One region of the Thalassotalea aquiviva genome, then DNA from elsewhere that is predicted to be linked to it. Evidence: predicted binding sites of a transcription regulator. Region 1 holds the regulator's gene; each other region holds the start of a gene.

Region 1 (3,220 bases):
TATAAAATTACAAGGTTAAATTTAAGGCATAATCTAAGTCGTTGATAATATCTTGAATATCTTCAAGCCCCACAGACACTCGGATCAGGGATTGTGAAATACCCGCGGCTTCTTGCGCGGTTAATTCCATTCCCGCATGCGTCATCGTTGCTGGGTGACAAATCAGACTTTCAACCCCACCTAAAGACTGTGCTAAAGTAAACAGGCTGGTATTTTCCAATACGGTTTTAGCGCCATTAACACCGCCATCCACCTCAAAACTCAACATCGAGCCATAACCCATTTGTTGCTGTTTAGCTAATGAATGACCTGGATGGGTGCTTAAGCCAGGGTAATACACTCTTTTTATAGCTGGATGTGCAATTAAAAATTTAACTAAGGCGTCGGCATTGGCCTGGTGCTCTCTCATGCGAATCGGCAGAGTTTTAATGCCTCTTAAGGTCAGGTAACTGTCAAATGCACTACCTGTGATGCCTATGCAGTTTGCCCACCAAGCAAGCTCTTCGCCTAAAGAGTGATCGTTAGTGACAACGGCACCACCAACAATATCACTGTGGCCATTGATAAATTTCGTTGTGGAGTGGATCACAATATCTGCGCCGAGCGCGAGTGGTTGCTGCAATAACGGGGTAAGAAAGGTATTATCAACGGCGATCAACGTACCTGCTTGTTTGGCTTGGTTAGCCAAGGTTTTAATATCCACAATACGCAGAAGTGGGTTACTCGGTGTTTCTATGAGCAACAACTTGGGTTTACATGCAAGAGCATGTTCGACGGCTTTGGGGTCATTTTGGTCAATAACGAGAAGCTTGAATAAGCCCCTTTTCTCAAGATGAGTGAATAATCGATAACTACCACCATAACAATCATGAGGGATAACGAGGGTATCTTGACTACTGAGTAATTGGGTGATCAGGTGAATGGCCGACAGGCCTGTGCTAGTAATAATGCCAAAACAACCGCCTTCGAGCTCGGCTATTACATCAGCAAGGATTGAACGGGTTGGGTTAGCGGTTCGAGAATAATCGTATTCGCCTTTTTGCTTGAAGCCTTTTAGGGCATAGGTAGATGATAAATGCAACGCCGGCACAACAGCACCATGATGCTTGTCGGTATTAATACCAGCTTGAACCGCTTTTGTTGCATTATGCTTGGTTACCATATTGCCCATTCCATAACGAATTAATTAAATAGATGTTTAGACGTCTATAAATCTATCTGGTTAATTTATATCCGTCAAGAAATTTTAGCCATCTATACATCTTTGCTTTTAGATGTTGACTCAAAGTGAAGAACCAGTACAATTTAAACCAAGATTTAATTCAGATGTTGAAGGAATGTCCATGGCAGAATGGAATGGTGACTACATTAACCCTTATGCAGTCCACGGTAAAAAAAGTGAGCAAGTGAAAAAGATCACAGTTTCAATTCCACTGCGAGTATTAAAAGTTCTTACTGATGAAAGAACTCGACGTCAAATCAATAACTTACGACACGCAACCAATAGTGAACTCCTTTGCGAAGCTTTCTTGCATGCGTTTACGGGTCAACCGTTACCAAGTGATGAAGATCTGATGAAAGATAACGAACATACGTTACCCAAAAGTGTTCGAGATATTCTAGAGGAAAAAGGGATCACCGACTTTTCCGATTTTGAGGATTAGACGCAAAGTTAACATTGTCGCAGAAAGTTCGTCAGAACTTCATGCAGATTAAAATGTTCGCGATAAAAAATTTACTAAGACGATAAAAAAAGCCGGGATAACCCGGCTTTTTATTTCGCTAAATTGACATTGGCAATCTAGCACTGACCAATCCATTACTCGTCAAATGGATTCACCAAAATCATCGTTTCATTACGATCTGGACCGGTTGAAATAATGTCAATCGGTACACCTGTAATTTCTTCTAGGCGCTTAATGTACGCAATCGCATTTGCTGGCAATTGATCAATGCTGGTCGCGCCAACAGTCGACTCATCCCAACCTGGTACGGTTTCATATACCGGAGTAATGTTTTCGTAACCTTCTGCAGCCATCGGTGGTACCGTAATGATGTCACCAGACTCAGTTTTATAACCTGTACAGATTTTAAGTTCTTTAAGACCATCTAACACGTCAAGCTTGGTTAAACAAAAGCCTGAAACCGAGTTCACTTGAACGGCTCTGTGCATTGCAACGGCATCAAACCAGCCACAACGACGTTCACGACCGGTTGTCGCACCAAATTCATGACCTACAGTACCTAAATGTTGACCAATCTCATCATTTAGTTCAGTAGGGAATGGGCCTGAACCTACACGTGTGGTGTACGCTTTAGTGATACCTAAAACATAATCAAGGTTTAGAGGACCAAATCCACAGCCTGTTGCAACACCGCCAACAGTGGTGTTTGATGACGTTACATATGGGTAGGTACCGTGATCAATATCAAGTAATGTACCTTGAGCACCTTCAAACATGATAGATTCGCCGGCTTTACGGGCTTGATCAAGCATTTCACTTACGTCCGCCGTCATTGCGCGGATAATATCGGCGATTTCTAATACTTCTTTTAATACCGTATCAAAGTCTAGCGCTTCGGCTTTGTAGTAATGGGTTAAAACAAAGTTATGGTATTCCATAATTTCTTTTAACTTATCGGCAAACGTTTCCGTGTTTAATAAATCGCTTACACGTAAACCACGACGAGCAACTTTATCTTCGTAGGCCGGACCGATACCACGACCCGTAGTACCGATTGCTTTTTTACCGCGCGCAGCTTCACGTGCGTTATCTAAAGCTACATGGTAAGGCATGATAAGAGGACATGCATCACTAATTAGTAAGCGCTCACGTACTGGAACATTACGCTCTTCCAACATGGTGATTTCTTTCATTAATGCTTTTGGACACAGCACAACACCGTTACCAATTAAACATTTAACATTTTCACGAAGAACACCTGAAGGGATAAGATGTAATACGGTTTTCTCACCGTCAATTACCAAAGTGTGACCTGCATTGTGACCACCTTGATAACGCACAACATACTTGGCCTTATCAGTTAATAAGTCAACAACCTTACCTTTACCTTCGTCACCCCATTGGGTGCCAAGAACTACAACGTTTTTGCCCATAATAATTTTGTATATTTCGAAAGAAAATTAGGCGGGGATTCTAGCAAATACCACGTTATAGATCACTAGTTTTATGCGTTTTTTGTTCACAAAATGCAACGT
Region 2 (3,220 bases), 930 kb from region 1:
TGATATTGTAGGCGTTCGATGTTTTTTTGAAATTGTTCAAAATTACTGCGCCGATATTGGGTATTAAACTTGATTAACTGTTCAATTTCTTGGGCCGTAATTTGATTACTTTGTGCATAGGCAAGCAAAGGAGAAGAGAGCAAGGTAAAAGTGATAAACGCTAAAAAAGCAGGTCCCCACCGATGAGCCCCAGGCAATGACCTCATAAACATCATGATACCGTTCATAGTTGTAATAAAGTCACCCTTGATTTTATTCTAAAGTTCCATCCGAGTATGTTAATAGAGATGGTTTTATTAACCCTAACATCATATCTGATTTGTTTGCTGATGATAAGCTTGTGATGATGAAAAGGCGTCAGCAAACCGATGTGTCATAATGGTGATGTTTTGAAGATAAAAACGTCACCCTTAATAGAGTGACGTTTTTGCACGATTAATGAATTAATCGTGCTCGGATGGTGCCAGCAATAGATTTAAGCTCTTTTAAGGCAATCTCACTGTCTTCGGAGTCAACATCTATTACCACATAACCAATTTTATCATCGGTTTGTAAGTATTGAGCAGCGATATTGATGTTATGGTTGGCAAACGCCATATTGATTTTTGTTAACACACCTGGTTGGTTATGGTGAATATGAAACAGTCGGCTACGGCCTTCGTGCGAAGGTAAAGATACCTCAGGAAAGTTAACCGCAGATAAGGTAGAGCCATTGTCAGAATACTTAATGATTTTGCCAGCGACTTCTCGACCAATGTTTTCTTGTGCTTCTTTGGTGCTGCCACCAATATGAGGGGTTAAGATCACATTGTCGAACTTTCTTAAAGGAGAGATAAACTCTTCATCATTTGTTTTCGGCTCGACAGGAAATACATCAATGGCTGCACCAGCGATTTTTTTCGATTCTAAGGCGTTAGCTAATGCATCGATGTCGACCACCGTGCCACGGGCGGCATTGATTAAAATAGCGCCTTGTTTCATCGCATCTAGTTCGGCTTCACCGATCATATTCTGGGTTGATACCGTTTCAGGTACGTGTAAGCTTATTACGTCAGACTGATTTAATAATTCGGTCAGGCTTTCAACTTGCAGGGCATTACCAAGCGGTAATTTGGTTTCAATGTCGTAGAATTTTACTCGCATGCCAATATGTTCAGCCATGATCCCTAATTGGGTACCAATGTGACCGTAACCTATAATCCCTAGAGTCTTGGCACGAGCTTCGACCGAGCCATCAGCCGATTTATGCCAGATCCCTCGATGTGCCAATGCACTCTTTTCTGGTATACCACGAAGTAATAATAAAATTTCACCTAAAACCAATTCAGCAACCGAGCGTGTATTTGAAAATGGGGCGTTAAAAACTGGGATCCCTAAAATTTGAGCCGCAGGTAAATCGACCTGATTGGTGCCAATACAAAAACAGCCAATGGCCGCCAACTTATTGGCATGAGCCAAAACATCTTCGCTAATTTGGCTGCGTGAACGAATACCTAAAAAGTGCACGTTCGCGATTTTTTCTTTAAGCTCGGCATCGCTCAATGACCCTTTTAAATACTCAATATTGCTGTAGCCATTTGACTTTAAAATTTCAAGGGCTGATTGGTGCACGCCTTCTAGCAGAAGAATACGAATTTTATCTTTTTGTAATGACTTTCTGGTCATGATGTCGGTTGTCCCAGTTAGTATCTACAAATTGCCACAGACGATGATAACGCCATTTATTGGCAATAATTTATAGATGGCTAGATATCCAAATTGAGCAATTAAAATACCATATAGAGTGAAAACTCGAAAGCAATTTTTAACAATTCCTAACGATTTAGAATAAAGTTTGTTAACAACAGAAGGGCAGGTTTAAATTGCGCGAAAACTCTTAAAGGAAAGGCCAGCAGACCAGAGATGGTTTTACGCTCTGGTCTGAGTTTATTTGGGGGGAAGATTGACTAAACGACGATTTTTGCGCCGTTTTCGGTTCCTAAAATCAGAACATCGGCTGGCCGTTCGGCAAACAAACCATTGGTAACCACACCAACGATGGCATTGAGCTTTGTTTCCGTCGCAACAGGATCTGAAATGTGTAGGTTATGCACATCTAAAATAACATTGCCGTTATCTGTAACCACCCCTTCACGATAAACAGGATCACCGCCAAGCTTAACAATTTCACGCGCGACATAGCTACGGGCCATCGGGATCACTTCAACCGGCAGTGGGAAGTTGCCCAATACATCGACTTGTTTGCTCGCGTCGGCAATACACACAAATTTGTCGGCAACCGCAGCCACAATTTTTTCACGGGTTAAGGCAGCACCGCCACCTTTGATCATATGCATTTGATTGTTAATTTCATCAGCGCCATCAACGTACACTGATAAATTATCAACAGAGTTTAAGTCAAAAACTTCGATACCATATTCCACCAACTTTTGGGTTGAAGCTTCTGAGCTGGAAACGGCGCCAACTAAAGTATGCTTAATGGTGGCAAGCGCATCGATGAAATGGTTTACCGTAGAACCTGTGCCCACACCGACAATGGTATCTGGTTCAACAAACTCGAGTGCTTTTATTGCGGCGGCTTTTTTCATTTCATCTTGGGTCATTGCGATTCCTATTATCAGGTTAGGGTGTTTGGACTTATCCTTAACTTAAGTATTGTTATTATACTCTTAGCTTGACGACATGGAACAGTTCAATGCTTGATTTTGAAATGTTTTTTTCGGCGTTATAATTTCGGCTAACGGAACATCCCAACTATCAATAGGAAGCACCGGAACTTGTTGGCATTCATGTGCCACTCCAACGGGGTACAAAGCCTCGGTATCAGCGCTGGCTTTGTCTTTGCTTTCACGAAACCAACTGGCTAATGTGCGATCGTAAAAGCCACCACCCATGCCAAGTCTGTTGCCTTTGACATCAAATGCCACTAGCGGGGTGATCATCACATCGAGTTGATTGGTCGGTATGACTTTACGTACATCCAAGGCCGGTTCGGGGATTTGATATGAATTTGGCTGCAACAGGGTATTTTGCTGGTAGTGCAAAAACAGTAAGTTACCTTGGGTAAATGGGTGCAATACAGGCAGGTATACCTGCTTTTGTTGTTGCCAACACCATTGAATAAAAGGCGATAGGCTGATTTCGCCATCATTGGCCAGATAAACGGCAATATGTCGAGCTTTAGCAATACGCGGGTGTTGGCAAAGCTGAAGACATAACT
Region 3 (3,220 bases), 1.4 Mb from region 1:
GCCGCACCAAAATACGCACCGCGCAAATGATTCGGGGCAATTCTGTCGATATGAACATTCATCGTAGGAAACAATATGGCTTCTGCTAGGCTCATCACCACAATTGCACCGATAAATCCCCAAAACCAAGTAAGTGGGTTAAATGCCAACCAAAGCTGAGAAATAAATAATAATATTAGGCCGATTTGAATACGATTGGTCAGCGTCATCTTTGACATTAAACGCAGCAGTACAAATTGACTGCTGATAATCACCAGCGCATTGGTAAAAATCATTGATGAAATTAAGGTCAATAATTCAGGCACTTTGGCACGACTTAAATATTGCACCAAAGATGTGTCCATTTGTGCATAGATAAACATGCATAGGATGTTTGCTAGGATCAAGCATTGTAACAACCGATCTTGTAAAAGTACCGTCATGGTCGTCTTGATGGTGCTATTTTGCAAAGCGCTCTCGCATGGTTCACGGTGATTTGTGTTCTTCTTTGCTTCCAGTATGGGCTGGGTTTTAAATCCCCAATGCAAAAAAAACAGCAACAGAGCAAAGGCGACAGCGGTAATGTAAAAGCCCTCTTGCTTGGCGGTAATACCAAGCCACACACCAATAATAGGACCAATTGCGCAACCGGCATTAATAATAAAATATAAGGCCTGCATCGCTAATTCACGAGTTTGTGGTTGCTCAATAATATCGCCAATAAGAGCTGAAATTAGCGGCCGCCATAATGAGGTGGCTATTGAACAAAGAGTAATAACAATGGCATAGGATAATATGGTATCGGCCTTGGCCAGCAGACAAAACGATACTATGTACAAAATACCACTAAAATAAATTAACTTGCGACGACCAATTCTATCTGACAAGGCGCTTCCTAAGAAGCTAACTACAACCGAGACCAAAGCGGCGTTGGTTAAAATCAAGCCAACTTCGGTCGCTGACAGAGCAAATTTTTGGTATAGAATTACGGCTAAGAAAGGCCAAACCATGTAATAACTACCACGGGTAAAGAAAGACCCCAATAATACAACCCACATCAAGCGAGGAAATTGTTTGAGCCGATTTAGGCTAGCGTCGCTTTGCATTATTTTTCTCTTTCCTTAAGGTTTAATTGACACGTAGCTTCTGCGGGGAGCGTAGCCGAGTCCATTGCGGCCAATTTTTTGGCTTAGTCGAGATGATTATTTGAACTAGCATAACCAAAAGCTTTGATTCTGTAAATTGCGATATTGCTACCAAACATCGTAATGAATTAAAACATCTAGACGTCTATACGTTTAGATGTTGACATTTCAAGGTGATTAAGTAGTATTAAAATGGTCTCTAGTAATTGATGCGTATTATGCCAATAAAGATCCCTGACCAATTGCCCGCACTGGCTGTTCTTGCCAATGAAAACATCTTTGTGATGTCAGAGCATCGTGCTGTCAGTCAGGACATCCGTCCGTTACAGGTGGCCATCTTAAATTTAATGCCAAATAAAATCGAAGCTGAAATCCAAATATTACGGATGCTTTCTAACACCCCTTTACAAATCAATATTGACTTTGTTCGCTTACATTTAAATGAATCTAAACATACCCCAAAAGCGCACTTAGACACTTTTTATCGCTTATTTGATGACATAAAGCATAAGCGTTACGACGGTTTAATCATCACTGGCGCGCCTCTTGGCCATCTCGACTATGAAAAGGTGATTTATTGGGACAAAATCAAACAAGTTTTTGATTGGGCCAATGCTCAAGTAACTTCTACCATGTATTCTTGTTGGGCGGCCCACGCGGCGCTTTATCATTTTTATGGCATTACCCGTTGTTTACATAAGCAGAAACTCTCAGGTGTATATCAGCACACCACTCGGGTCGCGCTGGAACCATTAACACGCGGTTTTGACGAGCAGTTTAAAGTTCCACATTCTCGATATGGCTATGTGCCAGCAAAAGATTATCAGGATCATCCACAACTCAACGTTTTAGCTGACTCAGAACAAGCAGGGGTTTACTTAGTGGTGAGCAATGATCAGAAGCATGTCTTTGTAACAGGGCATCCAGAATACGATGCTAACACCTTACATGATGAGTATTTACGCGATCTGAAATCAGATATGAAGCCACTAAAACCGGTTAATTACTTCCCCGGTGACGATCCGATGTTAACCCCGAGTAATACTTGGCGCAGTCACGGTTGTTTACTGTTTAGTAACTGGCTAAATTATTATGTGTATCAGATCACCCCATACCAATTAGAAAAATAACCGATAAAACTTTGGACATAAACGTGAAATCAGCAAACAGTGTGTATTTAGAACAACAATTATCTCAGCGTATTTTGGTGCTTGATGGGGCTATGGGTACCATGATCCAACAACATAAGCTTGGTGAACAAGACTTTCGTGGCGAGCGTTTTGCAAACTGGGACTGTGATTTAAAAGGCAACAATGATTTATTGGTGTTAACGAAACCTGAGCTTATCGCCGATATCCATCGCCAATTTTTATTGGCTGGTGCCGATATTATTGAAACCAATAGTTTTAATGCGACCACCGTTGCGATGGCGGACTATCAAATGGAAGGCATTAGCAGGGAAATCAATTTTCACGCGGCCAAGCTTGCTCGTCAAGTTGCTGATGAAGTCACGTTATTAAACCCGAACAAACCACGCTTTGTTGCTGGGGTGTTAGGTCCAACAAACCGCACTTGTTCGATTTCACCCGATGTCAATAACCCCGCTTTTCGCAATATCAGCTTTGATCAATTAAAGCATGCCTATATTGAATCGACCCAAGCGTTGATTGAGGGTGGGGTCGACATTATTATGGTCGAAACAATCTTTGATACGTTAAATGCCAAGGCCGCCATTGTGGCTATTGAAGACGTTTTTGAGGCGCTATCAATCACTTTGCCAATTATGATTTCAGGTACCATCACCGATGCATCTGGGCGAACCCTTTCTGGTCAAACAACCGAAGCGTTTTACAATTCTTTACGCCATGCTAATCCCATTTCATTTGGCTTAAATTGTGCGCTCGGACCGGTTGAACTGCGTCAATATGTTGAAGAATTGGCCAATATCAGTGACTTTGCGGTATCGGCTCACCCTAATGCCGGTTTACCTAATGCGTTTGGTGAATACGATTTCACTGTTGAAAAAATGAACGAACACATTAAAGAGTGGGCTCAATCAGGGTTTTTAAATATTGTCGGTGGCTGTTGTGGCACAA
Region 4 (3,220 bases), 920 kb from region 1:
GTCGTACTAATAGGAGCGCCTACAATGTATTTGCATCAGTTGCTCAAGACCATGGTCGAGCGAAGCGCATCCGATTTATTCATCACGGTTAAATTACAGCCAAGTGCGAAAATCAACGGTGAATTAACCCCAATAGATACGCAAGTTTTGACTCCAGAAACCACGCTTGAGCTGGTTGAGAGTGCGATGACTGAGCGCCAAAAGAAAGAATTTCATCAAGACAAAGAGTGTAACTTTGCGCTATCGCTTGAAGATGTTGGGCGCTTTCGTATTTCGGCTTTTTGGCAACGCGAAATGCCGGGCATGGTTGTTCGTCGAATCGTTACCGAAATACCGGATGTTGACAGAATGGGGTTGCCTTCCATCTTAAAAGATTTGGTGATGAGTAAACGTGGCCTACTGCTGTTTGTTGGTGGTACCGGTACTGGTAAATCAACATCGATGGCGTCGTTAATCGGTTATCGAAACCATAATGCTCGTGGACATATTTTAACCATTGAAGATCCGGTTGAGTTTGTGCATGAACATGATCGTTCTATGATCACCCAGCGAGAAGTCGGTCTCGATACGGAATCTTTTGACGCCGCCCTAAAGAGTTCATTAAGACAAGCGCCTGATGTCATTCTTATTGGTGAAATCCGCTCAAGAGAAATCATGGAGCACGCTTTAAGTTTTGCTGAAACCGGTCATTTATGTATTGCGACTTTGCATGCTAATAATGCCAACCAAGCCATTGACCGAATTATGCATTTAGTTCCCGCAGAGCAACATGGTAAGTTGTTGTTTGACTTGGCATTAAATTTACGAGGCGTTATTGCTCAGCAATTGGTACCGACAAGGGATGGACGCGGGCGAAAAGCCGCTATTGAGATTTTAATTAACTCACCTTATATTGCCGAGCTGATCAAAAAAGGCAAAATCAGTGAAATTAAAGAAGTCATGAGTAAATCTCGAGAGCTTGGAATGCAGACATTCGATCAGGCTCTATTTGATTTATACCAAAGCGGGCATATCAGTTATACCGATGCGCTACATCATGCCGACTCACCAAACGATTTGCGCTTAATGATTAAGTTAAAAGGTAACAAAGAAGGCGGTAGCACCGTAACAGGAATGAAAGGGCTGACCCTTGATAGTCTAGATTCCGACTAAGTTAGATCACGTCTAAATACCCCAAAGGCCTTGTTAGAGATTGCTCTAGCGAGGCCTTTTTTGTTCTAAAACTTAATGGCATTGGTATAAATATATTGCTAAAACTATACTTTTGACGCACCGCAAATAAATTGAATAAACATTTAGACGTCTAGACGTAAAAAGGTAGATTTATAGAATAAAGCAAGGTAAAATCCATCAAAATTATGAATCCGGACGGTAATGCCCAGCTATTTGAGGCACCTAGCCGCGTTATTTAACTGAGAAGAGGCAACATGTCGAAACATTATTTTACTTCCGAATCCGTATCTGAAGGTCATCCAGATAAAATTGCAGATCAGATTTCTGATGCGGTTTTAGATGCCATTATTACGCAAGACAAACATGCCCGAGTTGCATGTGAAACCATGGTTAAAACAGGTGTTGCTATTATTTCCGGTGAAGTTACTACCGAAGCCTGGGTTGATCTAGAAAGCATTACTCGTAAGGTCATTACCGATATTGGTTATACCTCATCAGAAGTCGGTTTTGATGGTGATACTTGTGGCATTATGAATTTAATTGGTCAACAATCACCAGAAATTGCTCAAGGTGTCGATCGCAGCAAACCTGAAGATCAAGGCGCGGGCGATCAGGGCTTAATGTTTGGTTATGCAACCAATGAAACCCCAACCTTAATGCCGGCACCATTGTACTACTCACACCGTTTGGTTGAGCGTCAAGCTGAAATGCGCAAATCTGGGGTATTACCTTGGTTACGTCCAGATGCTAAATCGCAAGTAACATTTATTTACGAAAACGATAAGCCTGTGGCGATTGATGCTGTTGTTTTGTCAACGCAGCATAACCCAGAAATTTCGCAAGAAGACTTACATGATGCGGTGATGGAAAACATCATTAAGCATACGTTACCAGCGGAATTACTGAACGAAAATACCAAATACTTTATCAACCCAACAGGTCGTTTTGTTATTGGTGGTCCGGTAGGCGATTGTGGTTTAACCGGTCGTAAGATCATTGTTGATACCTACGGTGGTATGGCTCGTCACGGTGGTGGTGCTTTCTCAGGTAAAGATCCATCAAAAGTTGACCGAAGCGCTGCCTATGCGGGTCGTTATGTGGCAAAAAATATTGTTGCGGCAGGCTTAGCCGATCGTTGTGAAATTCAGGTGTCTTACGCTATTGGTGTGGCCGAACCAACGTCTATTTCAATTGAAACCTTTGGTACCGGTAAAATTAGTGAGCAAGCATTAATTGATATCGTTCGTGATAACTTTGATTTACGTCCATACGGTATCACTAAGATGCTAGACTTATTGCATCCAATGTATCAACAAACCGCTGCCTATGGTCACTTTGGTCGTGAGCCATATGAAATGACCGTTGGTGATGATACGTTTACCGCCTTTAGCTGGGAAAAAACCGACAAAGCAGACGCGCTGCGTTTGGCTGCTGGTTTATAAGGCAAGTCATATATCTGTTAACGAAATGCCAGGGTTACCCTGGCATTTTTTTTTCTGTTAGAATAAAAGCTAGCAAGTTATTGTATTTTATTTCCATGCCCCAATCTAATATATCAATTAAGACAAGCATTTATGAGCAACCCAAGAATATATCAAGCCAGTGAATTTACCCGTGATAGCCTAGTAACGTTAAGCGATGATGCCTTTGGCCATGTGGTTAGGGTATTGCGACTCAAGCCTGGCGATCACATTACTTTATTTAATGGCGATGGTTGTGATTATCAAGCTCGCTTAGTTGACGTTGAAAAAAAACGGGCAACGGCTGAAATCACTGACATAAATAAGGTCGAAAACGAATCGCCATTAGACATTCACTTAGGGCAGGGGATTTCGCGGGGCGATCGCATGGATTTTACCTTGCAAAAGTCTGTCGAACTTGGCGTTAATACCATTACTCCCTTGTTTACTGAGCGTTGTGGGGTCAAGCTTAATGCCGAACGATTAGACAAAAAACGTCAACAGTGGCAAAAGATTGTGATTGCGGCGTGTGAGCAATCAGGACGGGCAAAGGTTCCACAAGTGTTAGCGCCATTGTCCTTACAAGA

What was found. Region 1 encodes MetJ, which represses methionine synthesis genes. Its sites were predicted from a motif close to TAGACGTCTAGACGTCTA; they were not measured.
Region 2: serA (phosphoglycerate dehydrogenase) is a predicted target of MetJ. The motif match lies at 1,739-1,756, and genes of this name have one in related genera.
Region 3: metA (homoserine O-succinyltransferase) is a predicted target of MetJ. The motif match lies at 1,263-1,280, and genes of this name have one in related genera.
Region 4: metK (methionine adenosyltransferase) is a predicted target of MetJ. The motif match lies at 1,297-1,314, and genes of this name have one in related genera.

Annotation. Positions count from the first base shown of each region.
Region 1 is NZ_CP166961.1:194,541-197,760, reverse strand. It holds gene metB (cystathionine gamma-synthase) at 8-1,162, opposite strand; gene metJ (met regulon transcriptional regulator MetJ) at 1,344-1,664, shown strand; gene ACAY00_RS00845 (adenylosuccinate synthase) at 1,820-3,118, opposite strand.
Region 2 is NZ_CP166961.1:2,640,107-2,643,326, reverse strand. It holds gene ACAY00_RS11800 (GGDEF domain-containing protein) at 1-215, opposite strand, end outside; gene serA (phosphoglycerate dehydrogenase) at 436-1,665, opposite strand; gene rpiA (ribose-5-phosphate isomerase RpiA) at 1,947-2,603, opposite strand; gene ACAY00_RS11785 (5-formyltetrahydrofolate cyclo-ligase) at 2,670-3,220, opposite strand, start outside.
Region 3 is NZ_CP166961.1:2,171,503-2,174,722, reverse strand. It holds gene ACAY00_RS09870 (MFS transporter) at 1-1,085, opposite strand, end outside; gene metA (homoserine O-succinyltransferase) at 1,343-2,254, shown strand; gene metH (methionine synthase) at 2,278-3,220, shown strand, end outside.
Region 4 is NZ_CP166961.1:2,649,213-2,652,432, reverse strand. It holds gene ACAY00_RS11840 (type IV pilus twitching motility protein PilT) at 1-10, shown strand, start outside; gene ACAY00_RS11835 (PilT/PilU family type 4a pilus ATPase) at 25-1,152, shown strand; gene metK (methionine adenosyltransferase) at 1,428-2,615, shown strand; gene rsmE (16S rRNA (uracil(1498)-N(3))-methyltransferase) at 2,748-3,220, shown strand, end outside.